DNA from 2 places in the Methylophilus sp. YYY-1 genome. Region 1 is predicted to be linked to the other one. Evidence: riboswitches for the same ligand, from Rfam matches in the RefSeq annotation. Region 1 holds a riboswitch; the other holds the start of a gene.

Evidence for each region. A riboswitch is a leader RNA that binds a small molecule or an ion and turns the genes downstream of it on or off. The one in region 1 is predicted to bind cobalamin.
Region 2: linked by a shared signal. The riboswitch ahead of nrdA (class 1a ribonucleoside-diphosphate reductase subunit alpha) and the one ahead of GOC95_RS13465 (TonB-dependent receptor) in region 1 are both predicted to bind cobalamin.

What each region holds. Positions count from the first base shown of each region.
Region 1 covers NZ_WOVG01000005.1:88,373-103,306, reverse strand. The annotation lists gene GOC95_RS13525 (FMN-binding negative transcriptional regulator) at 1-239, shown strand, start outside; gene cobD (threonine-phosphate decarboxylase CobD) at 225-1,205, opposite strand; gene cbiB (adenosylcobinamide-phosphate synthase CbiB) at 1,198-2,151, opposite strand; gene GOC95_RS13510 (cobyric acid synthase) at 2,154-3,605, shown strand; gene GOC95_RS13505 (RNA-binding S4 domain-containing protein) at 3,602-3,820, opposite strand; gene GOC95_RS13500 (DUF4198 domain-containing protein) at 3,854-4,669, opposite strand; gene cobU (bifunctional adenosylcobinamide kinase/adenosylcobinamide-phosphate guanylyltransferase) at 4,684-5,208, opposite strand; gene GOC95_RS13490 (cobalamin-binding protein) at 5,205-6,008, opposite strand; gene bluB (5,6-dimethylbenzimidazole synthase) at 6,005-6,679, opposite strand; gene GOC95_RS13480 (cobyrinate a,c-diamide synthase) at 6,676-7,977, opposite strand; gene cobO (cob(I)yrinic acid a,c-diamide adenosyltransferase) at 7,977-8,582, opposite strand; gene GOC95_RS13470 (hypothetical protein) at 8,595-9,164, opposite strand; gene GOC95_RS13465 (TonB-dependent receptor) at 9,252-11,294, opposite strand; cobalamin riboswitch at 11,294-11,506, opposite strand; gene GOC95_RS13460 (hypothetical protein) at 11,597-11,833, shown strand; gene GOC95_RS13455 (cell division protein ZapA) at 11,836-12,138, shown strand; gene GOC95_RS13450 (DUF2237 domain-containing protein) at 12,422-12,781, opposite strand; gene GOC95_RS13445 (EVE domain-containing protein) at 12,850-13,314, shown strand; gene GOC95_RS13440 (diguanylate cyclase) at 13,349-14,521, shown strand; gene GOC95_RS13435 (alpha/beta hydrolase) at 14,580-14,934, shown strand, end outside.
Region 2 covers NZ_WOVG01000003.1:265,461-280,394, forward strand. The annotation lists gene yfaE (class I ribonucleotide reductase maintenance protein YfaE) at 1-397, opposite strand, end outside; gene nrdB (class Ia ribonucleoside-diphosphate reductase subunit beta) at 559-1,692, opposite strand; gene nrdA (class 1a ribonucleoside-diphosphate reductase subunit alpha) at 1,902-4,181, opposite strand; cobalamin riboswitch at 4,359-4,580, opposite strand; gene GOC95_RS10390 (TonB-dependent receptor) at 4,818-7,196, opposite strand; gene GOC95_RS10395 (FecR domain-containing protein) at 7,285-8,286, opposite strand; gene GOC95_RS10400 (sigma-70 family RNA polymerase sigma factor) at 8,289-8,804, opposite strand; gene GOC95_RS10405 (PepSY-associated TM helix domain-containing protein) at 8,915-10,150, opposite strand; gene GOC95_RS10410 (TonB-dependent siderophore receptor) at 10,165-12,561, opposite strand; gene GOC95_RS10415 (FecR domain-containing protein) at 12,702-13,550, opposite strand; gene GOC95_RS10420 (RNA polymerase sigma factor) at 13,547-14,056, opposite strand; gene metE (5-methyltetrahydropteroyltriglutamate--homocysteine S-methyltransferase) at 14,226-14,934, opposite strand, start outside.

The sequences.
Region 1 (14,934 bases):
AGTTTGAACAGCCGTGGCAGCTTGAAGATGCACCGGCTGACGATATTGAGCGGATGATGCAGGCGACCGTGGGCATCTCGATAGAAATCACGCAACTGACTGGCAAATGGAAGGTGAGTCAGAATCAACCGCTGGAGAATCGGCAGGGTGTATGGCAGGGCTTGCAGGCAAGTGAGGCGCCGCATGCCAGGGACCTGGCTGCCATTGTGCAGGCGGTGAATGGGTTAAACGGTAAGTGATCCCAGCGCCTGCGCCAACCGCGGCCAGTCGGCCTCAGCGGGCAATCCAAACCGCAGCGCTTGTGGCGCGGCAAAATAACGCGTCCACACACCATGTTGGGCCAAAGACTGGTGAAACTGGTGCGCGCCAGGATGTTGTACATATTGAAATAAATCCGTGCCGCCGTAAGCGGGCAGTCCATATTGCGTCAGCAGTTGCGCTAAGTTCGCCGATTGCACAGGCAACTGTGCACGCATCTGTTGCTGCCATGACCGATCCGCCAGGGCCAACTCGGCCAGGTATTGGCTGGGGCCGGCAAGGGTCCAGGGGCCAAGCAGAGCGGCCACTTGCGCCAGGGCCGTAGGCTCCCCCAGTAAAAAGCCGACCCTGAGCCCGGCCAGTCCAAAAAACTTGCCTAGTGAACGCAACACCCATAACCCTGCCTGACCGCTCTGGCTGGCGAGGCTGTGTTGTGGCGTGCTGTCCATAAACGCTTCATCCACCACCAGCCAGCCGCCCCGCCGCGCTAATGCGGCATGCCAGGCAAGCAGCGTCTCAGCGGCGTACTTCTGGCCGGTCGGGTTGTTGGGGTTGCAGACCAGTAACACCTCGCATTGTTGCAACAGGACGTCGTCTGGGGACTGTTCAAAAAAGTGCAGTTGGTGGCCGGCTTGTTGCCAGGCATGTGCGTGTTCCTGATACATGGTGCGCGGCATGGCGACCTGGCATGGCGCGCGCAAACGCGGCAACACTTGCAGGGCCGCTTGTGAGCCCGCACAGGCGAGCACATGCGGTGCGCCGTAATAGGCTTTTGCTATGGCGTGCAAACTGTCCGCCGCAGCAGGCAGCCGATGAAACAAGGCGGCGGGCAGTGCGGGGATCGGGTAATGTTGCGGGTTGATGCCGGTCGAGAGATCCAGCCAGTCGGCCAGTGGTCTGCCGTATTGCTGTGCCGCTTGCTGCAAATTGCCGCCGTGCTCAAGCATAGGCTAACCCTCCAATCAATAGCGCCACCATCAGCCAGCTCAGCATGCCATTGCGCACCAGTTGCAATGCGCGTGGGATATCCTCTGCAGTAGGGGGCGTGTGGGTGCCCAGACGCGGGCGCTCATGCCATTCGCCATGATAGCGGGCGCGCCCGCCGAGCTGTACATTGAGTGCGCCTGCCCCAGCGGACATGACCGGGCCTGCGTTCGGGCTATCCCATAACGATGCCTGTGATCGCCAGGATTGCCAGGCAAGGCGGGTGTGTCCGAGCAGTGCATAGGTGATGGCTGTGAGGCGGGCCGGAATGTAATTCAATACATCATCCAGCCGTGCGGCGGCCCAGCCAAAATAAAAATAACGTGGCGTTTTATAGCCCCACATGGCGTCCAGCGTATTCACAAGGCGGTAAGCCAGCGCGCCGGGGCCGCCCGCGACAAAAAACCAGAACAGGGCGCCGAATACACTATCGTTGCCATTTTCTAACACGGATTCTATGGTTGCGCTGACCGGCTCTATCGCCTCCACATCGCGGCTGACCATATAGGAGGTGGCAAGCTGTGCCTGCTTAAATTGCCCGGCCAGCAAGGCCTGATAAACAGCCAGCCCATGCTGGCGCAAGCTGCGCTGACCAATGGCAAAATACAGGCAATACACATGCAATGCGAGCGCGAGCCAGACGGAGACTTGCATCAGTAATACCACCGCAATCAGCACTGGTAACACCAGCAGGAGCACACCAACGATACCACTGATATATTGGCCGCGTAACGGTTGCCTAGATAAAGGATTCAACCGTTTTTCAAGCCTGGACGCTAACCAGCCAAAACCGACCAATGGGTGCCAGCGCCTGGGTTCGCCAAGCCAGAAATCGAGCAGCACCGCGCCACAGGCAATCCCGGCGAGTGTGAGATAATCAGGGGATGTATAAGCAGGCAGTGAAAACATTAATGGTTCAAGGCACCACGTCGGATGCCGGTAAAAGTACGCTGGTGGCCGGATTGTGCCGCGTATTGTACCGCAGCGGGGTGGCGGTGGCGCCATTCAAGCCGCAAAACATGGCGCTCAATGCGGCGGTGACTGAAGACGGCGGCGAGATTGGCCGTGCGCAAGCGGTGCAGGCCATGGCCTGCGGATTGCCGCCGCATACCGATATGAATCCGGTCTTGCTCAAGCCTAACTCGGATACCGGCTGCCAGGTGATCATTCATGGCCGGGTGGTGGGTAACCAGGAAGCGAGTACTTACCACGACTACAAAAAGACCGCCATGCAAGCCGTGCTGCAATCCTATGCGCGTTTGCAGCAGCAATATGCATGCATTGTGGTCGAAGGCGCGGGCAGCCCGGCTGAAATTAACCTGCGCGCCAACGATATTGCCAATATGGGCTTTGCTGAGGCGGTGGATTGCCCCGTCATTCTGGTGGCTGATATTGATAAGGGTGGCGTATTTGCCCACCTGGTTGGTACGCTGGCGTTGTTATCTGAAAGCGAACAGGCGAGGGTGATCGGCTTTGTGATTAACAAATTCCGCGGCGATCTTGCCTTGCTGCAACCAGGGCTGGATTGGCTGGAGGAACGCACAGGCAAGCCCGTGATTGGCGTATTGCCGTATCTGCATGACTTGCATCTGGAAGCAGAAGATGCGGTAGCCACCACAAGCGCACGCAAATCAGACATACAGTTGACCATCGTCGTGCCCATATTTCCGCATATCGCCAACCATACTGATTTTGATGCCTTGCGTTTGCACCCGCAGGTCGATCTCAGATTTGTGCGGTTGAGTGAAGAGATGCCGGCGGCTGATCTTATCATCCTGCCTGGTAGCAAAAATGTACGCGGTGACCTGGCGGCCTTGCGTGAACATGGCTGGGAGCCACGGATCGCGCGCCATTTGCGTTATGGTGGCAAAGTGCTGGGCATTTGCGGTGGCTTTCAGATGCTGGGCCAGCAATTGCATGATCCACTAGGGCTGGAGGGCGAGATAGGCAGTAGTGCCGGCTTGGGCTGGCTGGAAATGGAAACCACCCTTGAGGCGCACAAACAGCTCAAGCAGGTGTCAGGTCAGTTGGCGTTTGCCAATGCCCAATTGCAAGGCTATGAAATTCATATGGGCGTCAGTACCGGACGGGCATTAGCACGCCCGGTGCATCTGCTGAGTGGCCAGGCAGAGGGGGCGTTATCCGAAGATGGCCAGGTGGCAGGCAGTTATATCCATGGCCTGTTTGACCATCCGCAAGCTTGCGCTGCCTGGTTGCAATGGGCTGGTTTGTCTGAGCAAGTAGCTTACGATTACACGCAATTGCGTGAGCAGAGCCTGGAAAAATTGGCAGACAGTGTGCAGCAGCACTTCAACTGGTCCGCGCTGGCGGCTTATCTGCCGCAAGACTTTAAGCCAGATTAAGCAGCCACGACCTGGATGGTCTGTTCAAACGCCTGCACCACTTGCCCGGCGCGGATTTTGGCGGTTTTTCGGCGTTCAATTTCGCCATCAACCTTGATCAATCCTTCCGCCACCATAGACTTACCCTGACCGCCACTGTCGGCTACCCCTTCGAGTTTGAGCAAGTCACAGAGTGCGATGTATTCGCCTCTCAGTTCAAAAGTCGTCGTTTGCATGCTGCTTCCCTTCAATGCCTGAAAGCAGTCATTTTAAGGCTTGTTTTCCGTCTCTGGCGGTAAATTCACTTCCAGCGTCAGCGAAGCATTCAGGCTTTCCCACAGGTTTTCATTGAGCTGGTGATGCACCGTCACAAACAGGAAATTCAACCCGGCTTTTTGTGGTTTGAAGGTAAACTCACCTTGCTGATTGGCATGGAGGTTGGACGGTCTGACGTTTTCAACATCGTAAAGGTCTTCCATGCGGCGCTTGCTAAAGTGCTCGTTATCGGTAACCACGATAATGCGTGCATTAGGCACCGGCTTGCCATGTTCGAGGACTTGCAAGCTGAGTTCACCCCCTAATTGCACACCATTGGGCGAGGCCAAGGGGATAATTTCCAGGCCTTTGTTTAAAGGCACAGGTTTGTATTTCTGTTGTCCTTTGAAAATATAAGTGTCGGCATAACTGTAATAGTTCATGGTGGTCGGCTTGCCGCTAACCCGTTTCATATCTGCCGCAAAATACAGTTTTTTATCCGGCGTTTCTACTGCTTTATAAACAGGCCCTACACGCTGGCCGGTGCTGATACGGTAGCTGCCTTCTTCTTTTAATTCGGGCTCCAGATACACCGCCGCTTTGGTTTTGGCGATCGGTTTGATGGCAGTCACTTCGCCGGCAGGGGACGTGATGGTGAAGTTAGGCGAGTCCATGGCGAAGTCGGCCTGGAATGGAAACTCGGTAAACGCAGATTCAATGGTTAGCCGATGATGCGTCACATTGAACTGGTTAGGTTTTAAAAAGGGCACATGCGCCTCGGCAGCCAAAGCGGTGACTAAAGCGAGCAGGGCGAGGGACAATCTTTTCATACAGGTCTTTCTTGTTATTTAAGCGTTAATGGCAAGCCTGCGGCAATAAAACTCACGTGGTTTGCAACCGCTGCCACGTGCTGGTTGAGGCGACCTTGTTCATCCTGAAACTGGCGGTTGATTTCACCCAAGGGCACAATGCCCATGCCGACCTCGTTGCTCACTAAAAATACGTGTGCTTGCAATTGCGGCAAGGCCGCCAGTAGCGCCTGTTTTTCTGCCTGCCAGTCCAAGCGTTCCGGTTTTTCGCAGTCCGGGCAGATGCATTGCGCCAGCCACAAGGTTAAACAATCGACAATCAGGCAGGTGTCTGGTGCGTCGTTGTCTAGCAAGGTCTGCCCGAGGTTGAATGGCGCTTCGACCAATCCCCAGTAAGGCGGACGGCGGGTTTTGTGATGCTCCACGCGTTTGGCAAATTCGTCATCGTAGACTTGGGCCGTCGCGATATAGGTGACCGGGCATTCAAGTGCCGAGGCCAGCCGCTCGGCATGGGCGCTTTTGCCGCTGCGTGCCCCGCCTAAAATCAGGTGCGTAGTCATGCGTGACCCCCTTGTTGTTGCCAGCGTTGAATAATGGTTTGCAATTGCACCAGGCCTTCGCTAAACAGCGCGGGGCCTGGTTGCAAGATATCGACCGACTTGATTTCATAGAGATGCCCATGCTGGATGGCAGGAATCGCTTGCCAGCCTGGGCGGGCTTTGACTTTTTCCGGCTGGAATTTCTTGCCGCACCAGGAGCCGATGATGATATCCGGTTGTGCTGCAATCACTTGCGCTGCGGTGACCTGGCGGTCCCTGGCACTGTGAAACTGGCTCAATTCAGGGAAGCAATCTTGCCCGCCGGCAGCGGCGATCAATTCAGCCGCCCAGCGGATGCTGCACATCATGGGTTCATCCCACTCTTCAAAATAGACCTTGGGTTTGCGCGGCCAACTGGCTGTCTGCTGGCGTGCTGCCCCCAATTGTGCCTGGTAGCGTGCTACTAAATCTTCTGCTTTTTCGCTGGCCCCGACCAGATTACCGACGGTGAGTATCATCTGCAGTGTTTCATCCAGGCTGCGCTGGTTAAACACATGCACCTGGCAACCGGCTTTGATCAGTGAGGCCGCGATATCAGCCTGCAAGTTAGAGAAGCACAGCACCAGGTCAGGCTGCAGCGCCAGGATTTTTTCAATATTGGCGCTGGTAAAGGCACTGATCTTTGGCTTCTCTTTGCGGGCGATGGCCGGGCGCGTGGTAAAGCCGGAAATACCGACAATACGGTCCTGCTCACCCAGCAGGTACAGTACCTCCACCGTTTCGGTGGTCAGGCAGACGATGCGTTGTGGCCAGCGCTTCATGTTTGTGTGCTTTCGTGAGGTTGCCAGCCATTTTCCATCAGCATGTCAGCGAGCGGTTTTTCTGTCGTCCAGCCTTCTTCCACCAGCATGGGCGATTTGTAAAACGTATTCACATAGCCCAAGCATAAAATGGCGACTGGTTTGGCGCCCTCGGGCAGATTCAATAATTGCGCCAGTTGGTGCGGGTCAAACAGGCTGACCCAACCCAAGCCTATGCCTTCGGCACGCGCCGCCAGCCACAAGTTTTGAATCGCACAGCTGACCGAGGCCAGGTCCATTTCTGGCAATGTGCGGCGGCCAAAAATGTGTTTTTCACGCTGGTCGCACAAGGTGGCGACCAGCACCTCGCCACAGTCCAGAATGCCTTCCACTTTGAGGCGCATAAACTCGGCCATGCGCGCCGTGTCTTCAACTTCGCCGATGGCCTGGGCCGTGAGTTTGCGTTCTTCATCGACCAGCGTGTGGATGGCTTTTCGCAATGTGACATCGCTGATGCGGATAAACCGCCATGGCTGCATCAGGCCGACACTGGGCGCGTGATGGGCGGCTTGCAGTAATTTCTGCAATAACTCGGGGGCGATAGGCGTGGGCAAAAAATGCCGCATATCGCGTCGCTCGGTAATTACCTTGTATATCGCCGCTTTGTCGGCATCTGAATAGGCAAAGCTCATGGCATGAAAAATTGTGCGGCCAGTGCCGGGTTAGACGGAAAGTAAAAGTGCAAAAAGCTGGCAGTGATGGATTGATGGCGATAGACCGGCTCGCCAGCGCCATATTTACCTTTGCCTTGCGCAATGACCGGCAAGTCGGTGTCAAAGCGGGCATAGTGAAAAGTGTGCGCGCCTATCGTCGTCGCGTCATCGCCAGTTGCGCTGTTGTCAGCCGCTGAAAAGGTTGCATGCTGCGTGCCCAGGCCTTGCAATTTGGGCTGAAGCGCGGCGCTGCCGGGGAGCAGGCCGAAGGCGGGTTGTCCATTTAGTGTTTCACCGAGTGCCAGCATGCCGCCACATTCGGCCAATATGGGTTTGCCTGATTCGGCGGCTGCGCGTAAACCTTCACGCATGCTGTGGTTGTGTTGCAGTCGCTCCAGATGCAATTCCGGGTAGCCACCCGGCAGCCAGTAAGCATCCGCAGCCGGTAATTGCGTATCGTGCAAGGGTGAAAAAAATGCAATCTGTGCGCCTAGTGTCTGTAGCAGATCCAGATTGGCCTGATAGGTAAAACAGAAAGCAGCATCTTTAGCCACGGCAATGGTTTTGCCTTGCAATAATGGTGTTATCGCCTGCTGTTCGGGTGCGGCAAACTGCACGCTCGGCGGCAATGGCATGTCTTGCCCCAGCAGTTGCGCAGCGGCTTCTATGCGCTGGTCTATGTCCGTGATTTCCTGAGCAAGATGCAAGCCCAGATGGCGCTCTGGCAAGCTCAGTTGCGTGTCATATTTCATGGCACCCAGCCAGGGGATGTCCGTGGGGAGTGCTTCTTTAATCATATTGGCATGACCCTCGCTGCCGACCTGGTTGGCAATCACTCCGGCGCGCTGAAGGGCGGGCCGAAAGCCATACAAACCATAGGCGACCGCGGCACAGGTCTGTGCCATGGCTTTGGCATTAAGCACCAGTGCGACAGGGATGCCAAAGCGCTCGGCAATATCGGCGCATGAAGGCTTGCCATCATACAGCCCCATCACCCCTTCGAGCAGAATCACGTCATTGTTTTGGGCTGCCTTGTGCAGCAGCCGTTGTGCATCGGCTTCACCACACATGCCAAGGTCGAGGTTATACACTGGCTTGCCAGTCGCAACTTGCAGAATCATGCCGTCGATAAAGTCCGGCCCGCATTTGAACGCCTGCACGCGCAGGCCGCGGTTTTTATAAGCCCGGGCCAAGGCCGCGGTAGCCATGGTTTTGCCTTGCCCAGACGCCGGGGCCGCCATTAACATGGCGCGGCAGCTTGCCGCGGTTGCTTGCATTACAGATCTATCCCGGCCTGGGCCTTGATGCCTGCACGCCAGGCATGCTTGACATCCATCAGTTCAGACACCGTATCGGCAGCGTTTCTCAATGCCTCGGAAGCGCCGCGGCCAGTGATGACCACATGTTGCATGGGTGGGCGTTTGGCGATGGCGTCCAACACCATTTGTTCATCGAGGTAGCCATATTTGAAGGTGTAGGTGAGCTCATCCAGCACCACCAGCTGAATGGCCGGGTCTTGCAGCATCTCCGCTACAATCTGCCAGCCACGCATGGCGGTTTCGGTGTCGCGTTGGCGGTCTTGTGTGTTCCAGGTAAAGCCTTCGCCCAGCACATGCCAGGTGACAGCAGAGTGCTGGCGAAAAAAGGCTTCTTCGCCCGTATCTGAACGGCCTTTGATAAATTGGGCGACACCAACACGCATGCCGTGGCCCAGCGAGCGGGCCACCATGCCAAAGGCAGAAGAGCTTTTGCCTTTGCCGTTGCCTGTGAGGATGAGTAACAGGCCTTTTTCTTGGTTGGCCTGCTCGATTTTTTCGTCAATGACCGCTTTTTTGCGGATCATGCGCGCCTTGTGGCGACTGTCGCGATCATTGGTTTCCATGGTGCGTAATACTTAAGCGTTTTCGCGCACGGAGCGCTTGGCCAGGCCAAATGCCACATGTGCAATCACTGCAACCACGACCCAAAATGCAATCGCTTCGATTTGTTTCGGGAAGTATTTGACCAGACGCGCGCCAAACTCAACCAGGGTCGGTTCGGCATAGCGGCCACCAAAGAAGTAAAACCCACCGCTGGAAAACAGCTCAGCAAGCACAGATCCCACCAATACCGCCCCTGTCAGCTTGAACAGGCTGCTTAATTGCCAGGCAGTGTTCGACGCAGTCCAACGGCCAGCCAGCCACATGCTGCCATAAGCCGGCAACAAAAAGCCATAAGCAGGGGTCACGCAGAAATTACTCACGCCGCCCCAGGTGATGGCTGCCATATCCAGCGCAGCACACAATCCCAGCAAGGCCACAAACACCAGCGTTGAGCGCAGGTAATAACCCGCGATAAAAAACGCTGCATAAGAAGCGCTCGGTAAAAAATCAATCGAAGCAAAATGATGACCACGCGTGATAATGACCATCAAGGCAATGAGAAAGCCAATTGCCAGAGACTGAGTTGAAAGGTTACGTGGCATGCCAACGACTCCAAAATTAAGGTTAATTATAAGACGTGGATTTTAGCCCAATTCGCACGGGCTTGGGCAAAATCCCCCGTTCCCGGTTTACTTCATATCGTAATTCAGGCTGATAAAGACGTTGGTACCCATGGTGTTGTAATCAGGCGCGTTGGGCGAAAACGAGCTCTTGGTGGTTGCCAATGCATAATCTTTATTCAAAAGGTTGTTTGCCCGCGCGAGAAGTTTCCAGTGGGTAGCTAACTGATAGCCAAGCGAAGCGTTTAATAAAGTGTAGCCCCCTAATCTGAAATTATTTTCCGCGTCGTTGTAACGAGCTGATGATGCTGAGAGTTCGGTGCTAGCATTCCAATTGCCTGATTTATATAGCAACTGCAAATTGCCATAGCGCTGACTTCTTCTTGGCAGCAGTTTATTTGTATCATCGCTTCTTGGGGACTGAATAGTGAGGTTTCCAGCGAGTTGCCATTCATCGTCCAGCATGGCACCTCCCTCGATGGTTAGTCCTTGAATAACAACTTTACCGGCATTGACGGGGCAGAATCCTGTAAAGGAACATCCTGAGGTTGCAGGCCCAACGTTCTGAATCAGGTCGCGAATGTGATTCTCAAATACAGTCATTTTGGCCTGTATGGCGGTGTTTTGGTACCGCAGGCTCATTTCAAAGTTATCAGACTTTTCTGGTTTGAGCGTTGGATCACCAAAGCTAGGGAAATACAATTGGTTAAATGTAGGTGCTCTAAATGCAGAACCATATTGAGCAGTGACTTTCCATTCTGGCGAAAATGTATAACCATAACCAAAACCGCCCGTAACGTAGTTGCCATATTGACTGTTATGGTCTTCACGCACTGACATCTGGGTGCTGTGTGCAGCACGGTTTCCCACAAAGCTCACCAGAAAGCCGTCATCATTTCTTGTTCTGCTAATGCTTGGAATGCCATTTGACAAAGTATCTACATCTTGTTCGAGTCTATCGTAGGCAAATGTTAAGGTCCCAACAGCTAGGGAGTAATCGTGTTGCCATGTGATCTGCGTCTGCTTTGAGTCGAATTTACTATTACTGGTAGCGCTATTCAGGCTAAACGAGCGCTCGCGACCGATTCCATATTTTAAGGTACTGTTCCAATGTTCAGTAAGTTGATTTTTGAGCGTTGCGCCATAGGCCTGCTGATTGGTTGTAGAGTAGTTGTTATATGCATTGTCAAAATCATTCCGTCCATCAGATTCCATGAAGTTGACGCCCAGGCTGTGTCCTTCTCTGAACTCTAAGTCGGCATAGGCACTTCCACTCAAGTTACGATAGCCGTCCCGATCGCGATCAATGGCTTGAGGTGGGTGTTTCTTGGCAGATATGCCGCGTGTGTCATAGCTGTTTATTTGCCCCCCAAATTGCAAGGCACGATAGCGGCTGCCAAACCCTGCGCTACCTGTGTAGGTATCATAGCTACCTGCGCCTACGCTACCAAAAAATCTTGTTTGATCGGTTTTCCCCCGCCGAGTAAATATCTGAATAACTCCGCCAATGGCATCTGCGCCATACAGGCTGGAAGCTGGGCCACGAAGAATTTCTATTCTATCTATCAACGCAAGCGGCAGGTTTTCAATCGCAGTCGTACCCAATGTTGCCGAATTAATGCGCAAACCATCCACTAAAATCACAACCTGTTCCGCATTGGTGCCACGTAAAAATACATTGCTTGCGGTTCCCATGCCTCCATTGGTGGAAATTTGTAAACCCGGTTGCAATCTGAGCAAGTCAGGAAGTGAACTGCCTTTTAAACGATCAATTTCATCGTGAGTAATGACAGTAACATCTCCAGTAGCTGTTTTAGTCGAAACGGGAACCCTGGCTGCCGTTACAGTAACTTCATCCAAAGACAGTGAAGCAATTTCACTACTACTATTTGAAAAGACTTCTTGCGCTTGAGTAAGCGTAGGAGAAAGGGCGATGAGTCCCAAAATGATTTTTTTATTCATGATTGTTTCCGATAATGCATGCGACCCCGCATGCAAAAAGTAAAAAGGAAACGCAAGGTAGACAGGCTCAACATCAAAGACATTGATGGAGACATTTAATAGCTTGAGAATGTCATTCGTTTTGAAACCGTCACCCCGCGGTATTTCCATGCTTATTTAAGTTATAAGGCCGGTCTCCGGGCTGGCAAGTTTTGGTCTATCGCCTTCCCAAGTTTTTACTCAGTGGCGTATGGATAGACCCGCACTTGCTTACCGTTGCGGGGGCAGCACAGGCATTGCGAACGAGGTTCGCGCACCTGTTTCCCAGTTTCACCCTTGTCTGCAAGAACGCAGCCGCAGGCACCTGACAACTGTTCGGCATTCTAGTCTAAAGCGGTGACTTTGACCAGTTGCATGGTGTCTTGCGAGGGGCTTCAAATTCTTAATTTACTTTGAAAAAATGCGCTTAGCTATTGACCACACTCGTTTTTTTAAAAGATAATGGGCTGATGGATGCCGATTTGAAAAGTCTTGAAGAGCGTGTGACGAAGCTGATTGCTTTGTGCAGCCAGCTGCGTGACGAAAACGTGGAGTTACGTCAGGAGGTCACGCGTTTGCATCAGGAGTCACAATCTCTAAAGCTGAACATGACGCAAGCCAGTGTGCAGCTGGAGCGCTTGTTGTCGGCATTGCCTGAGGAAGGTCGTTAGTCATGGCCAAGCAGCCGATTGATATCGAGATCATGGGCCGCGCGTTTAGCGTGACCTGTACCGACGAAGAGCGCGACAGTTTATTGCAGGCGGTGGGTTACCTTGATGGTAAAATGCGCGAAATTCGTGATGTGGGCAAGATGGTGAGTGTGGAGCGGATTGCGATCATGGCCGCGCTGAACATTACCCATGAGTTGTTGAATACCCGTAGCGGCGGGGTTGATGTGGGCGAGGTGAAAAAGCGCATTTCTACCATGCAGCAGCAGATCGATGATGTTTTGTCCGGCCAGCACAAATTATTGTAATCCGCTTCATTTCACAAAATTTTAACCGTCATTAGTATTAAATGACGTATCATAAAAGTGGTGTGCTAAGGCGTTGCCTGAGTCCAAAATTCCTTGAACTAGTCTTTGTTATAGGTTTCGGCTCATCAGGTGCGGTGCGATCGCACTAAGTTGGGCGGTCTTTTAAGACGCCCTTGGCGTGCGAACCTAATGTACCTTAGGCTGTTACCACCTGAACTTTTTTGGTTCAGGATTAGCGGCTCAGGTAACCCCTTAGCACATCTCCTCTCGCACCTTTGTCTTGTTATCTCAAGGCGTGGTATTTCAGGTCCGCCAGGCTAATGATTTCCAGGCAGTTTTCGTGGCAAGACTCCAGAATCACTGGCGGCGCATAACCCGCTTCACTGGCTTCCAGCCATCTTCTCGCACACAGGCACCACCGATCACCAGCCTTGAGCCCGGGAAAGGCGTAGTCTGGTCTGGGGGTGGACAAGTCATTGCCTTGCGCTTGCGAAAACGCCAGAAACTCATCTGTCATTTCTGCGCAGACGGTATGTTTACCTAAATCTTCCGGGTGGTGACTGCAACAACCATCACGCATAAAGCCTGTGACTGGTTGCATACTGCAAGGGATCAGAAGGGTGCCTAAAACGTTTTTTGTCATGATTTTCAACTGTGCTCTAACTTGGTTTATGATACTGGCATTTAGATGTGTAAAGAAGGTTTTCAGGCATGGCGCGTTACTGGTTAATGAAATCCGAACCCTCGGATGTCTCCATTGATGATTTGGCGGGATTCCCCAATCAAACTGTAGACTGGTATGGGATACGCAATTATCAAGCGCGAAACTTCATGCGTGATCAGATGAAGGTGGGCGATGGCGTGTTGTTTTATCACTCCAATTGTGCTGAGCCTGGCATCGTCGGCATTTGCGAGGTCAGCACCTTGGCCTATCCCGACCGCTTTCAGTTTGTGCAAGGGCACAAGTATTTTGATCCCAAGTCTACACCGGAAAGTCCACGCTGGGTGAACGTAGATGTCAAGCTCGTGCGCAAAACGCGATTGCTGAGTTTGAAAGAGATGCGGGAAACGCCCGCCCTGGCCACCATGCGTGTCTTGCAAAAAGGGAACCGCTTGTCGATTACCCCGGTCGATCCCAAAGAGTGGGCGTTTATCACGGCCCTGCTCAGCACATAACCTTTTCTTTGGCGACTTTGGTGGCGTACATGATATGAGTATCAGGCGTAGAAAAGCAGTCTTGTATATCCTTGTCGCCGGTTTTATGATCGTTCTGATCGGTGTGCTGCTGTTCCTCTGGATTTATTTTTCCAGTATGCGCGAGATGCACCAGACCACTCGCAATTTCTATGAGCAGTCTTTTACGGTTTCCAACGCTGCGCAGGCGCTGGAGTCTCAGTTGCATCAGATCCGAAGCGATTTGCTCTATGCCACGCTGATTCAGGCAGACAGCGTGCATTTGATCAATACCGTGGCGGCGATTAAGGGGCATGAGGCCGCTGCCCAACAAAAAATCGCCAGCATAGAACGTAATTATTCGGGAGATCGCGCGCCATTACCGCTGCTCAAACAGAATATTCAAGCGCTGGACGAAATGACAGCCTCGGTAATCAAGCAATTGGCTGAGGGACAGTATACCGAAGCAAGCACCCTGATTGAGACGGCCTGGAATGCGCGCTTTGCCAAGGTGGCAAAGCTCAACGAAGCCATCCTCGCGCATGCGGACTTGCGCGCCAACGAGTATGTGGCCGAGAGTGAAAAGCGCATGGAGCGGCACACCCATCAAGGCATCACTTACGCAGCGCTGCTGGTGACCCTGTTTTTGCTGGTAGGCCTCTTTGTTGGGGGCCGCATATACCATTTGCATCTTGAAGCAGACAAATTTGCCTTTACTGACTTTTTAACCGGGATCGCCAACCGGCGGCACTTCATTCATGAGTTGGAGTCAGAAATCAGGCGCTATCAGCGTTACGGCTCCTCGTTTTCATTTGCGATGGTGGACATCGATTTTTTTAAAAAGATTAATGACCAATACGGACATCATGCTGGCGACCTGGTTTTGCAGAATTTTTGCCTGCGCTGCGTGAGTGCCTTGCGTACCAGCGACATGGTTGGGCGTCTGGGGGGCGAAGAGTTTGGTATTCTGATGCCGATGACGGATCTGCATGAAGCGGCACATGTGATTGAGCGCTTGCGCTCGGAAATTGATCACAGTGTGATGAGCGAGCAAGGAGAGCAAATTCACTACACGGCCTCTTTTGGGTTGGTGTCTACCGCGCAATTGGGGACGCAGGATGGCTTGACGCAGCTGATGAAAATGGCAGATTTTGCTTTGTACACGGCTAAGCAGCAGGGCCGTAACCGCGTCTATATTGCCAACCATTAACGATAGCGATCATTATTGCGACGGGAATTTTCTATCTTGGGCATGGTCATCAATGCCTATGAATCTGCAAAATCCTCAATTGACGCGGCGTAGCTGGTTGACTGGCTTGGCCGGTCTGCTGCTTTCGGCCTGTCGGCCAGTCACTTTGTTAAACGCGGTGATTCCCGATAAAGGTATGCGCATCCATCGCGATATCGCTTTTGGGCCGCACAGCAGGCAGCGCCTGGATATTTATCAGCCACGTGACCACACTGTAACACCACGCCCTGTGGTGTTGTTTTTTTATGGCGGTAGCTGGGAGTCTGGCAGCAAGCAAGATTACCTGTTTGTGGCAGAGGCGTTGACGTCGCAAGGCATGCTGGTTGTGATTGCCGATTACAGGCTCTATCCCGAACTTAAGTTTCCGCAATTGA
Region 2 (14,934 bases), on a different contig from region 1:
TACTGGCCGTGCTCCGTACTCTGGGGATGCGCCGTCTGACCAGTTTTTTAACGCGGCTGTCATCGGTGCTGGGGAACGGGTCATCAAACAGTGACCCTTGTGCCGGGAACAACTCTTCTTGCGCCTGAAACACCTGCAACTCGGGGCGCAGTTCGCAATCGAGCCGGATATCCGACTTGGGGACGCAGCAGCATGGCAGGATTTCGTCACTGGCAATAAATGCCAGCGGTTGCTCCAGGTATTCGACCTCACCATCGAGCAGGCGCACGCGGCAGGCGCCACAATAGCCGCCGCGGCATTGGTACTCGACCTCATGCCCGGTGCGCTCCAGGCCTTCCAGCAAGGTTTCATGCGGGATCAGGCTGAAGCGGGTATGCTGGCTGCGTATGCTGATCATTTTAAAAATGACTTGTTAAAATCAATAGCGAAACAATCAATTAATGAGCGCGCGGGATAAAGTGCACGGCTTATGGAGCACAGAAACCGCAATGTTCACGAGAGCACATGAGGGTTTCGCGCACCGCACAACGCCGTAATTTGCCCGCGCAGCCATTTAAATTACAACTCAAAGTCGTTGAGATCGTCAGCCGAGACTTCTGAATCAATCTGCCCGATTAAGTAAGAACTTAATTCTACCTCTTGAGGGGCCACTTGTACGGTGTCGGAAGACAGCCAGGTGTTGATCCATGGAATCGGGTTGTTTTTGGCATTGGGAAATGCCGGAGGCAAGCCGACTGAAGCCATGCGAGTGTTGGTGATGTATTCCACGTACTGGCAAAGAATGTCTTTATTGAGGCCTATCATGGAGCCATCTTTAAACAGGTACTCGGCCCACAGTTTTTCCTGCTCGGCGGCGGATTTAAACATCTCGAAGCACTCGGTATGCAGTTCTGCGGCAATCTCGGCAAACTCGGCGTCATCCTGGCCAGAACGCATGATGTTGAGCATGTGCTGTGTGCCGGTGAGGTGCAAGGCCTCATCACGCGCAATCAGGCGGATGATCTTGGCGTTGCCTTCCATCACCTTGCGCTCGGCAAAGGCAAACGAGCAGGCAAAACTGACGTAAAAGCGGATGGCTTCGAGGATATTGACGTTCATCAGGCAACGGTACAGCAGCTTTTTGAGCGCGCGCTTGTTGACCACTTTGGTCTCGCCATTGATGACATGATTGCCCTCGCCCAGCTGCGAGTACAGCATGGTTTGCTGGATCAGCTCATCGTAATAATGTGCGATATCCGAAGCGCGTGCCGTGATGTTTTCATTGCGCACGATGTCGTCGAACATCACAGAGGGATCATTGACGATATTGCGGATGATGTGGGTGTAGGAACGCGAGTGTATGGTCTCGGAAAACGCCCAGGTTTCAATCCAGGTTTCCAGCTCAGGCAGGGACACCAGTGGCAGCAAGGCCACGTTGGGGCTACGGCCCTGAATCGAATCCAGCAAGGTCTGATACTTGAGGTTGCTGATAAAAATATGCTTTTCGTGCTCGGGCAGATTCTGGTAATCGGAACGGTCTTGCGACACGTCAACCTCTTCCGGGCGCCAGAAGAAGGAGAGTTGCTTCTCGATCAGCTTCTCGAATACCGGATATTTCTGCTGGTCGTAGCGCGCCACATTGACGGGCTGCCCAAAGAACATGGGTTCTTTGAGTTGATCGTTATCGGTTTTGGTGAAGATGCTGTAGGCCATCTGTGTTCCTAATGTTTAAGTTTAATGCTCAAACTGTTTTTAAATTGTACTTATTACCCCACTGCAATAAGCGTTGAATCAGTGAGCGAGCGGGATAAAGTGCAAGGCGTACGGAGCACAGAAACCGGAATGTACACGAGAGTACATGAGGATTTCGCGCACCGCACAACGCAGCAATTTGCCCGCGCAGCCACTGAGTCAATGCTTATTTAAATTTTGCAGGCTCCGCTGGCACACCCATCGTCCTCGGCTTCCGTACCGCCCTCGCTCGCACCATCTCGGGTGTTGTGGTAGTACAGCGTTTTAACACCGAGTTTGTAGGCTTGCAGCAGGTCTTTCAGCAGTTGCTTCATCGGCACACGGCCACCTTCAAAACGGGTCGGGTCGTAGTTGGTGTTGGCTGAAATCGATTGATCGACAAACTTCTGCATCACGCCCACCAGCTTGAGGTAGCCGTCATTGCTGGGGATGCGCCACAACAACTGGTACTGGTTACGCAGGCGGTCAATCTCAGGCACCACCTGGCGCAAGATGCCGTCTTTGGATTGCTTGACCGAGACCAGGCCTCGCGGTGGCTCAATGCCGTTGGTGGCATTGGCAATCTGGCTGGAAGTCTCGGAAGGCATCAGCGCCGTCAGCGTGGAATTGCGCAAGCCATCTTTCTGGATTTCCTTGCGCAGGCTTTCCCAATCCAGACGCAGCGGCTCGTTGCACACGGCATCTAGGTCTTTTTTGTAGGTATCAATCGGCAAAATGCCTTTGGCATAGGTGGTCTCGTTAAACGCACCACACGCGCCAAACTCGCGAGACAGTTGTACGGACGCTTTCAACAGATAGTACTGAATGGCCTCAAAGGTACGGTGGGTCAAGCCCAGTGCGGCGTCATCGGTATAGCTGGTGCCGTTTTTGGCCAGGTAATAGGCATAGTTGATCACGCCCACGCCCAGTGAACGGCGCTTATTGGTGGCGTTGAGCGCGGCTTTGACTGGGTAATCCTGGTATTCGAGCAAGGCATCTAATGCACGAACCACGAGGTCGGCCAAGCCTTCGAGCTCGTCCAGCGATTCCAGCGCGCCCAGGTTAAATGCTGACAGGGTACACAGCGCAATTTCGCCTTCGGTGTCGTTGATGTCATTGAGTGGCTTGGTCGGCAGTGCGATTTCCATACACAGGTTGGACTGGCGCACCGGCGCAACGGCCGGATCAAAGGGGCTATGCGTGTTGCAATGGTCCACGTTCTGGATGTAGATGCGGCCGGTACCGGCGCGCTCTTGCATCATGAGCGAGAACAAGTCTACGGCAGGCAAGCTGCGCTTGCGGATGCTGTCATCGGCTTCGTACTGGGTGTAGAGGCGCTCAAAGGTATCCTGATCGGCAAAGAACGCGTCATACAGGCCGGGCACATCATGCGGCGAGAACAAGGTGATCTGTTCACCTTTGATCAGGCGCTGGTACATGAGGCGGTTGATCTGCACGCCGTAGTCGAGGTGGCGCACGCGGTTTTCTTCCACACCACGGTTGTTTTTGAGGACCAGCAGGGATTCAACCTCAAGGTGCCATAACGGATAGAACAACGTCGCCGCCCCGCCGCGTACCCCGCCCTGTGAGCAGGATTTGACCGCAGACTGGAACAGCTTATAGAACGGCAGGCAGCCGGTATGCTGCGCTTCACCGCCACGAATTTCACTACCCAGCGCACGGATACGGCCGGCGTTGACGCCAATACCGGCGCGCTGCGACACATACTTCACAATCGCGCTGGAAGTGGCGTTGATACTGTCCAGGCTGTCGTCACACTCAATCAGCACGCAAGAGCTGAACTGGCGTGTCGGCGTCCGCACGCCAGACATAATCGGGGTCGGCAGCGAGATCTTGAAAGTAGACACCGCATCATAAAAACGCTTGATGTAATCGAGACGCGCCTGGCCTTTGTAGTTAGCAAACAGGCTCATCGCCACCAGAATGTAAAGGAACTGCGGGCTCTCGTAGATCTTTTTGGTGACGCGGTTTTGTACCAGGTATTTGCCCTCAAGCTGCTTGACGGCGGCGTAAGAGAAATTCATGTCGCGCCAGTGGTCCAGATAGCCATTCAGCGTATCGAACTCTTCGCGGCTGTAATCCTTGAGCAGGTGCGGATCGTATTTGCCCAGCGCGGTCAGGTTGGTCACATGGTCAAACAAATGCGGTGGCTCAAACTGGCCATAAGCAATTTTGCGCAGGTGAAAAATATTCAGGCGTGCGGCCAGGTACTGGTAGTCTGGGGTTTCTTCCGAAATCAGGTCGGCAGCAGATTTGATGATGGTTTCATGGATATCGTCGGTGCGGATACCATCATAAAACTGGATATGCGAACGGAGCTCCACCTGTGACACCGACACATTGTTAAGGCCTTGCGCGGCCCAGTCAATGACGCGATGAATCTTGTCGAGGTTAATCGGTTCCTTGCGGCCATCACGTTTCGTGGCTTGCATGGATTCGTATTGTGTCATGGTGGCTCCCAGTGCTGGCGGCGGAAGGGACACGGCACTGGCTGCGGGGCGCATTTTTTCTGGCAATAGCCTGCCCGTTGTCGAGCAATCAAAGAAAAAACCTGCACCCGTTTAAAGACCAGACTTGCAATCAGTACAGGACTCACTGCATCTGCCGAGGACACCCCGCCTCAAACGTTAACAAGAAAAAATCACGGCAGGTCTCCTGGCTCTCAGGTCATGATTGTTTGCCTTGGCCTTCCCGAATCGCTTCAGTGGCGAGCAAAGCAGCAAACAACTCGCTGATTACAGTTGCGGGGGCAGCTCTGGCTTGACAATGGCCATCGCCATCGCGCACCAGATTCCCTTTTAAAGACAGGCACTGATCAGTACCCGTATACCGTATGGACGTGACTATAAATCAATATATATGCATTTTCAACACACAAAAACACAATATATTGTTATGAGACACTAAGTGATTGTTTTGCCTGAATATATTTTTTTGCAAGCATTTTGTGCTGTGACCTGATGTTTGCCCAGCCTCAAACAATGCTTTTTTGCCTCACCGCCAGGCGACTGGAGGCGACAAGCCAGCGTCAGACCAGCCTACTGACGCTGGCGAGATGGCAGCAGCCATCCTCACAGCCATCTCTCTTAAAAATCCAGCTGTGCACTGGCTTTAAAGATACGCGGCTCGCCTTGCGTCAGGAAATTCCAGTCGCCATGTGCTTGCCAGTATTTTTCGTTGGTCAGGTTCTGCACCCCGGCACGCAAGGTAAGTTTATGCGCGTTCAGCTTGGTGTGATAGCGCGCACCGAGGTCGAACAAGGTATATCTGTCCAGTGCATGGGTATTGGAGGCCTCAAGATAACGCCGACCGACGTAACGCGCGCCTGCCGACAGTGTCAGGCCAGGCAAATCCATCACCTGGTAGTCCGCATACAGCGCTGCACTCAAGGTGGGGGCATTGGCGGCATCCTTGCCGTTCACGCTGGCATCATCACTTTTATTTTCGCTTTGCATCCACACCAGGCTGCTACGCAACGCCCATTGGCTGCCTAACTCGACACGGCCAGCCAGGTCTAGCCCGCTCAACACCAACCCTTTGCTTTGTTGCACATAGACATTGTCTGCATTGGTATACGCCAAACCACGCTGCATGCGGAACAGCGCGGCCTCGGCCGACCAGAAACTACCCTGTTGCTTGAGGCCAATTTCATACTGCTTGCTTTCAAGCGGGCCAAACGACTGGTTTTCGTTATTGGTGCCTATGGGTGCCGTATTGCCTTCTTCGAGCGCTTCAACATAGCTGGCGTAAGCCGTGATGGACGCTTGTGGCTTCCAGAGCAAGGCGTAAGTCGGCGTCATTTTGCTTTTTTTGTAGGTGGGGCCATTGGGCTGATTTTTTTCATAGTTGCTATGTCTCAGACCAATAATCGTGCTCCATTCCGGCGTCCACTGCAGGGTGTCACTCATAAACACACCGACATTACGGGTTTTGAAAATGGTACTCAGATTCCGGTTGATACTTGCGTCAGGATCAGTCTCATCACTGCGGCCAGTGTACAGGTTACCCGTCCCCAATAAGGCAAAGCTGTCTGGCGCGCCACTGCGATGCACCGTCTGCAGGTCTGCGCCTGTGAACAGGGCATGCTTGATCTGGCCAGTCTCAAACTGGCCATGCAGCATCAGATTAGCTGACTGATTGTGATGTTGGCTGTACCACTGCACTTGCGCATCGGTAAAGTTTCCCGCATCGTCATTGATGGTCATATAACTATCGTAATTGGTACGCCTGAGCTTGGAAACCCGCGCCGCAGTGCTTAAATACCATTGGTCATTAAACTGCCAGCGCAACGCCGTGCCTGCCGTCATCATCTCGGTTTCATGATAGGTGAAGTCCTGCGTCAAGCGGCGTGCGCCATCAATCGGTTTAGGGCTGGCTGCATTTTGATCCACCACCAGGGCAAACATGGATCCATTGACCTTGCGCTTCTGGTAGAGGCTATCCAGCTCAACAGTGAGTTGATCCGAAGGTTTGAAATCCAGCGCCACAGAGGCAGAGTCGCGCTTGATCGGCGCATCAAGATAGGTATCCCCTGCCTCATGGATGTAGTTAATACGCATGCCCGCACGCCCCTCTGCAAAGCGGCGACCAACATCCAGATTCAGGTTGTACTGGCTATCCGTCATTAAGCCCGCCGTAACGCGGGTGATTGGCGTATCCCCGGCGCGTTTGAGTCTGTAATTGAGGATGCCGCCCGGCTGCGCAAAGCCGTACATAAAACCGGACAAGCCTTTCAGCAGCTCCACTTGCTCAAAATGCTCAATCGGTAAATCGGTGTTCCATGGTGAAATATTCAGGCCATCGATCTTGTAGCCATTCAATAAATCCAGTGCCAGGCCTCTCACCGTAATCATGGTACTCTCCCGGGCCACGCCATTACTGGACGCGGTGACGGCTGCATCCAGCTTGAAGGCCTCGGCAACATTGCTAGCTTGGCGATCTAAAATGTCCTCAGCCTTGACCACGCTGACTGAAAACGGGGTATCGAGTAAGGATTTGTCGCCCAGCGCCCCCTGACTGGCAGTACTCGCTTCATAACGGCTTAACAGACCGTTACCCTCTTTACTGGCCTGCACCTGTACCTCGCTTAAGGTTTGTGGCGCGTCTTTTTCGGTGATGACAGGAATCACACTGAAATGCGTGTCATCCGTCCGTTGTAATGCCAGGCCGGTATTTTCCAGTAATTGATGCAATGCGGCTTGCGCAGTGTAGCGGCCTTTAAGCGCGGCTGCTTTCTTGTCAGCCAACAGCGCGGCATTTGCACTCAAACTCATGCCCGTTTGTGCTGCGACTTGCGTCAATGCGGTTGAAAGCGGCCCTGCGGCAACATCAAAAACATAAGTGGCCTCTGTGGTCTGTGCCCAAGCGGCTGGCGCAAGCGGATGCAAGCCCATGGCGGGAAATAGCAGTGCTGCTCGCACAAGCAGCTTGCGCATCTGTGGATGGAATAAAACAGGGGACGGCATGATATCAGGCTCCAAAGTTGAATATTGAATGGGTTCAACTGGTATGCCGGATGAGCATCAAAAAAGGGAACTCTGATTAGAAAATGGTTTATCGTGCGACCAGCGCCAAGCCACCCGCCGCGTCCTCACGCGTGCGCACGGGCAGGACCGTTTCGATGGCGGCCAGGATCAAGGGAATATCCTGAGCCGGGTAATTGAGCGGATAGACGCCAACCAGCCGCAAATTTGCCACCGCCGACTGCACGCGGATAGGCACACGGGTATAGCGATTTAACTCGGCGACAAACTGGGCGAGCGGTAGATTGTCCGCCACCATTTGCCCGCGCGACCAGGCTTCACGGGCCAGGTCTGCCCGCCCATCGGCGATTACCCCGGTTGCCGTGAACCTCGCCTGCTGCCCTGCCAGGATATCCACACTGGCAGCATCATGCGGGCGAATGCGTACGGCGCCTTCAAATACGGCCACATGCCCGCCTTGCAAATCACCACGTACCGTAAAGCGCGTGCCGAGTGCGGTCAACCGGGCATGCAGGGTATCGACCACCAATGGCCTGGACTGACGCTGCAGATCACGCGCGGTGGTTACAAGAATTTCGCCTTGATGCAAAACGATGCGACGCACATGCGGGTCATAGTGCACATCGACAGCGGTGGCCGTATTCAATGCCAGCAAAGTGCCTTCTGGCAGGCGCCAGGTTTTGCGCTCGCCGATTTGCGTGCGATAACCGGCATGCGCAATTGCATAGGCATTGAGCCAGCCACGCCACGGCAAGGCCTGGCGCATAAGCAAGCCACTGGCAAGCACCGTCACGCCCAAGCCCAAACGGCGCAAGGTACGGCGACGCTCAACCGACTGCACCTGCTTTAAGGTCGCTCGTGCCGTGGCGGCAGGCACGGTGGTCGCCAGCTGTTTAAAGGGTTGACTGATGGCTTCAACGCGCTGCCAAACCCGTGCATGCGCAGGATCGGCCGCCAACCAGGCTTGCCACTGTGCAAGCTCTTGTGCATGCAGGGACTGATCCTGCAAACGCGCAAACCACTCTGCCGCCTGATTTAAAATACGCTGCTCATCCGCCTGGTTGTGATGCATGGTTATGGCCCCTCATCCATCATCAGGCAAGCCAGCATGGCTTGTGCCATGTATTTTTTCACCATGCGCTCGCCTACCCCCAGCCGCTCACCAATGTCTCGATAGCCAAGGCCATCCAGCTGTGATAACAGGAAAGCTTCGCGTACTTTGGGCTTTAGGCAGTCCAGCAACTGGTCAATGCGGACCAGCGCCTCAAGAATCAGGGCACGCTCTTCGGGTGAGGCAACGAAAGTCTCGGGCGCCACAGCTAGCGTCTCCTGCCAGGCACGCTCCACCGCTTGCCGGCGCCAGTGATCAATCAGCAAATGCTTGGCAATCTGCGTGAGGTAGGCGCGGGGTTGTTCGAGCGCATGCACATTGCGCTTGCCATGCATCATGCGCAAGAACGTATCCTGCGCCAGATCGGCAGCTTGCTCACTGCAACCGAGCTTGCCGCGCAACCATGCGCGCAACCATTGGTGATGATCGATATACAAGGCGCCTACTGTTTGTTGCAGCGTATATTCGTTTGCCAGCATAACAAATGGATGAGATGCAATAAATGATAATAATTCTCATTATATCACCTATCCGCGCGGGTGGCATGTTTGAGCGGCAGTATGGTTACGCCAGAAACTACGGCGCTGAATCAATGCCGTTGCAGTGTATTGGCAGGCTGTGGCGCGCGTAAGGTGACACGCGATTTACCTGCGCGCTTTCGACTCCAGATCAGCACACCCGTGACTGTCACCAGCACCAGTGACAAGCCAGTGCAACAGACAAAGATGCGGTAGGGCATGCCAAACACTTGCCCCATATGCAAGGCTCCCAGCCAGTTGCTAAAGGTGTTCCCGGACTGGTCTTGCGTCGGCAGCCAGTGGCCTTTGATTTCACCAGTATAGGCATCTATCGCAATCGCCGTATTGCCCCGATCTTGCCGCAAATCGGCCGAGCTATGCACAAAATACTGGTACACGCCGCGCTCGCGGTCCAGACGCAAACGGTCTTCGTAATCAATCTGCAGCTGATGGTTTTTTGCAAAGCCTTGCATGGCTTGTTGCGCCAACTGGTGAGCTTGCGGCCAGGACATGGGCAGGCTGGTCAACGGTTGTGGCAGTTTGGGGATGCTGCGCCAGGACAGATCAAATGGCATCAGCTTGGTCATGACCGGCAGATAAACTTGCTCGCGCAAGTTGAACATGACACTGGACCAGGCAAAGATCAGCAATACGCTGCACAGCCAGAGACCAACCGCACGGTGCAGGTCAAAGTTAATACGGGTGCCTGAGGCTTGCCATTTGACCAGCCAGGCCGGTTTCCAGCGTTGCCAGTAACTGCTTTTGGATTGTGGCTGCCGCCGGGGCAAGGTGAGGAAAAACGCCACAAAAGTATCCAGCGTCCACAGCACGGCAACAATGCCCATGATGAGGCGGCCGCTGACACCGGGCAAAGCCAGCGAATAATGCAATTTATACAAAAACGGTAATAGCGTCTCGCGCTGGAACGGCCCAGCCGTGGATAAGCGTGACCCCAGCACCTTACCTGATTGCGGGTTGATAAACAGTTGATCTGCCGGGATGCTGGCCTGCGGATCCTCAGGCGTGAGGCGGAAGATCACGGCTTCTGCGTGGTGATCTTCCAGCGCGCTTTGTGGCAATTTGAATTGCAATTCATCGATACGGGTATTGGCGGGCGCCTGCTGTTGCGCCTGCGCTTGCAGCTGGTACACGTCCAGCATGGGCTGGCCTGGTTGCGATAACGCTTGATACAGGTGTGGATTGAGCCATGCATCGAGCTCATCCTGAAAAGCGATGATAGCCCCGGTAAAGCCGGCAATGACCAAAAAAGCGGCCATCGCCAGGCCCACCCAGCGATGCCAAACCACAAGTGCGTGTCTCGTTACCATTGAAAATTTAAATTGGCCATCACATTACGACGGTAGCCCCATTTGCAACCGTCGCCACTGTATGCACAATTGGCCACATACTCCTTATCAAACAAATTACTGGCATTGAGTGCAAACTGCCAGCCTTTCCAGCTTGTGCCCAGCTGGGACAAATCATAACGGACCGCCAAGTCTACCAGCGTATAAGACGGCAGCTTGAAGGTGTTGGCATCGTTACCGAAACGGCTACCGGTGTAACGCACGCCCCCGCCGACCACCAGGCCGGGCAGCCATTGCCCAGGCAAGCGGTAGTCGGTCCATAATGCGGCAGTATGGTGAGGCACATGGTTAGGATCTTTGCCCTGGAACGGCACCCCCTGCAAGCTATTATTACTGCGCGTGATTTCAGGCAGCATATAAGTATAACTACCTATCAGCGACCAGGCGTCCCACTGGGTCTTGGCTTCAAGCTCCAGCCCGCGGGTACGCACTTCCCCATTTTGCAGATTAAACAAAGGATGCTGCAGGTCAGTCGTGGTCACGTTCTGGCGGCGCAAATCAAAGACGGCCGCGCTCAACAGTGTCTGACTGTCTTTGGGTTGATATCGGATACCGAGCTCATATTGCTTGCCAGTTTCAGGGGCAAAGGCCTTGCCATCAAACATGGTGCCGATCACCGGTAAAAATGATTCCGTGTAACTGGCATACGGCGCAAGGCCATTCTCTGCCAGGTAAACCAGGCCGCTGCGCCAGGTTTCTGCCTGATCGCGTTGCGACGAGGAGGCAGCAGGACTCAGCACATTGTCTGTTTGCATGCGGGTGTGGTCCTGACGAACCCCCAGTGTTGCCACCCACTGGCGGTCAATTTTTACTTGGTCCTGCAAGTAAATCCCGGTCTGGCGTTGCTGTTGCTTCAAATTGGCTGACAACACCAGGTTCACCGGCGTCGCTCCATACACCGGCGTATACAGATCCAGCGGACTCGCCGTCCCTGATGTACGCAGCACATGGTTATCCAGGCGCTGGCTGTCTATCCCCGCCAGCACCGTATGCTCAAACATGCCGTGCGTCCAGTGGCCTTGCAGATGCGTATCCACCACCACATTGTCGACATTTTCATCGGTGCCCATCGCGGCCCGGTTGATGCTGCGCTGGTCTGCGCGCAAGCTCACCAAATAGGTTGAAATGGCATCGGTGCGCAGTTGCTGGTAGCGCAGGTTCTGACGCAGGGTCAAGTGCTCATTAAACGCATGTTCAAACTGGTAGCCCACCGAATATCGTTCCTGCACGTATTTATCCAGGCCTGGCTCACCCACATACCGGCTGGTGGAAATTTTGCCAAAGGGGCTGCTCACAAGCGTGCCGACCCGCGGCAATGCCTGGTAGCCCTGGCCACGGTCATTTTTCTGGTAGTCGGTCAGCAAGGTCAGCTGGGTCGCGTCCGAAGGTCGCCAGGTCAATGAAGGCGCCAGATAGACGCGGTCGTCAGTGACACGGTCGATCTGCGTATCGCTTTTTTGCACCAAACCCACCAGGCGGTAAGACCACACGCCCTCATCATCTAGCCATTGGCTGACATCGCCACGCACCTGTTGCCGGTCATACTGTCCCAAGGTCAACCCCAGCTCATGCAGCGGTTTATCCGTAGGCCGTTTGCTGACCAGGTTAACCAGCCCACCCGGCGCGCCCTGGCCATACACAATTGAGGAAGGGCCGCGCAATAAATCAATGCGCTCAAGGCCATAAGCCTCAACCACCGTACCGCCCTGATTATTAAATGCGTAATTACGCAAGCCATCGCGGAACTGGTCCCGGCCCAGGCTAAAGCCACGGATGCCGATATTGTCAGCGCGCGGGTCTGGCCCGTTTGCTTCGGACTGCACACCAGCGGTATAGCGCAAGGCATCGCCTACCGACTGCACGCCCTGTGCGTTCATCTGGTCACGCGTCACCACCGACAACGATTGCGGCGTTTCGATCAGGGCAGTATCGGTTTTGGTCGCCGTCACGCTACGCTTGGCAACATAGCCTTTGACTGGCCCATTGGCGGGTTCTTGTACAGTTTGCCCAGACACGCTGACCTCCGGCAGGTCTTGTGGCTCACTATGCGTATGTGGCGTCACAGGCGCGGCTTTAGTCAGCGTATAGCCAGAGGCGGTGGTCTTTAACACCAGTCCGCTGCCTGCCAGCAGTTTTTCCAGCGCCTGCCGCACGCTCAAATCACCTTTGAGCGCAGGTGCCTGCTTGTGCTCGGTGAGTTCCGTTGAAAAAATAATGCTTTCCCCGGTCTGGTGGGCCAGGGCCTTCAACGCCTTGTCTAGCGGTTGTGCGGGCATATCAAGCTCGACGGCATGCACAGACAGGCTGGACAGCAAAGCGGCGAACAAGGCAGAGTTGCGAGTAAATGACATCTTCTTCCCATTGAATAAATAATGAATGACATGGGTATGTCGTGCCAGCCTTCGCCAATGTTGATGTCCTTTAGAAATTTTTTTACGGATGATCCTGACTCAGCGTGATCGAACCGGGGAATCCGGCTTAACCGCACGGATTAACGCTGCCGGATCACCACGTCAGCCTCTGCCTGTTTTTCGACACGCACGGGCAAAATCTCGGGCAACACGGCCAGCAAGGATGCGATGCCATTGATATCGTATTCGCCGGATAGGCGGTATTGCCCCACCCGGGCATCCGCCAGTGTGATCTGACCAGCGTGATAGCGCTGCAATTCGGCCACCACGTCACGCAGTGGCAGCCCATCAAAAATCAATCGCCCGTGCTGCCAGGCGGTAGCCGCCTCGGCACTGGTGCACCGGTTTTCAGAAATGGCTGCGCCGCGGGTGGTCACCGAGAGATTTTTAGTCAGCCGACGCTGTGCCTGCGCAGTGATCACGTCTACACTGCCCTCCACCACCGTGACCATGGCTCCCTGCGCGGTATTGCGGACGTTAAACACGGTACCGATATCGCGAATCTTCACCTGGTTGGCATCCACGGTAAACGGTTGCCAGGCGTGTTTCACCTTAAACAGTGCTTCGCCTTGTACCAGCGTTAATTGCCGCGAACGCAGATGTTGCTCGGCCACCAGAACGGTGTTGGTATTGAGACTGACAGCAGAGCCATCCGGTAACTGGAAGTGGGCAGACTGACCAATTGCCGTCTGCAGGCGCTGGCTGGACAACACCGGGTCATAGCAGAGCACGGCCGCCAACAGGCCGCAAGCGGTGGTTGCCAACGCCTGTTTTATTCGACGCCGTTGCCGGGTTTGCTGTATGGCTTCCTGCAGCAAGGCCTCCCTGGAGGGAAAGTGCGCGCGCAAGGCGTCAGTGTATGGCGCCAGCGGATCTTGATGGTCAGCAGGCTGGTTGGGCGCACGCAATGTGTGGTCCGGTGCTTTCATAGCCCCGCCCATTGCCGCTGGATGCTGCCCATGGCCTTGTTAAAATGTTGCGTCACCATATTACGTGAAATACCCAGTGCATCGGCAATCTCCTGCTGCGGCATGTCGTGCAGGCGATGCAGCAAAAACACTTGCCGTTGCCGGGCTGGCAGCGCTTCTATGATGCGCTTCAAAGCCTCAAGACGTTGTACAAAATGCATGACGCGTTCGCCATCGATCTGGTGCGCGTGCTCCGCTGTCTGCTGCAATTGATTGAGGTGGGATTGTTGCGTCTGGTACTGGCGGTAGCGGTCAATCGCGCGGTGACGCGACAGCTTGCGCAAAAACGCCATCGGCGTTTGCACCGCCAGCTGCGGTGGCCGCTCCATGATCTCCAGGCAAACATCATGCACCACATCCCTGGCGAAATGCTGGTCGCCAAAACGGCGTCTGACATAGCTCACCAATTCGTCGTAGTGATAGACCAAGGCAACCACGAGTTTGGAATGTTCAGGATGAAGATGCACTGCGCAAAAGACAATCAATAAAAACCATATCTTAGCGGCAGGCAAGAAAAAACACAAATGAAAATCATTATCAATAAAAAATAATTGTTTACCGCCTCCTCGCGTGGTAAAAAAGGGCCCTCTATGCGGGCCCTGTAAGTGAATGTGTAAGTGATTTTAGTACGCTGGCTTAAAGTGCGGCCTGTGCACGCAACTGCTGGGCCGCAGACACCATATTGCGCAAGGCCGGGATCACTTCTGCCCATTGGCGGGTTTTCAAGCCACAATCCGGGTTCACCCACAAACGTTCGGCCGGGATGCGCGCCGCCGCTTTTTGCATCAAGGCGACCATCCGCTCAGGTTCTGGAATATTCGGCGAGTGAATATCGTAAACACCGGGCCCAATTTCATTCGGGTAGTTAAAGTCATCAAACGCATCCAGCAGCTCCATGTCCGAGCGCGAGGTTTCTATGGTGATGACGTCGGCATCCATGTCGGCAATCTCGGCAATAATGTCATTGAATTCCGAGTAACACATATGGGTATGGATCTGGGTTTCATCGGCCACCCCATTTGCGGTGATACGGAACGACGCCACCGCCCATTGCAGATACTTTTTCCAGTCTGACTTACGCAGGGGCAAGCCCTCTCGCAAGGCCGCCTCGTCAATCTGGATCATGCGGATACCGGCTTTTTCCAGGTCCAGCACCTCCTGGCGTATGGCGAGCGCTAACTGGTAGCAAGACACTTCACGTGGCTGATCATCGCGCACAAACGACCAGTTCAACATGGTCACCGGGCCGGTCAGCATGCCTTTCATCGGCTTGCTGGTCAGTGATTGCGCGTATTCAATCCATTGCACTGTCATGGCTTTTGGGCGGCTGATATCGCCGAACAGG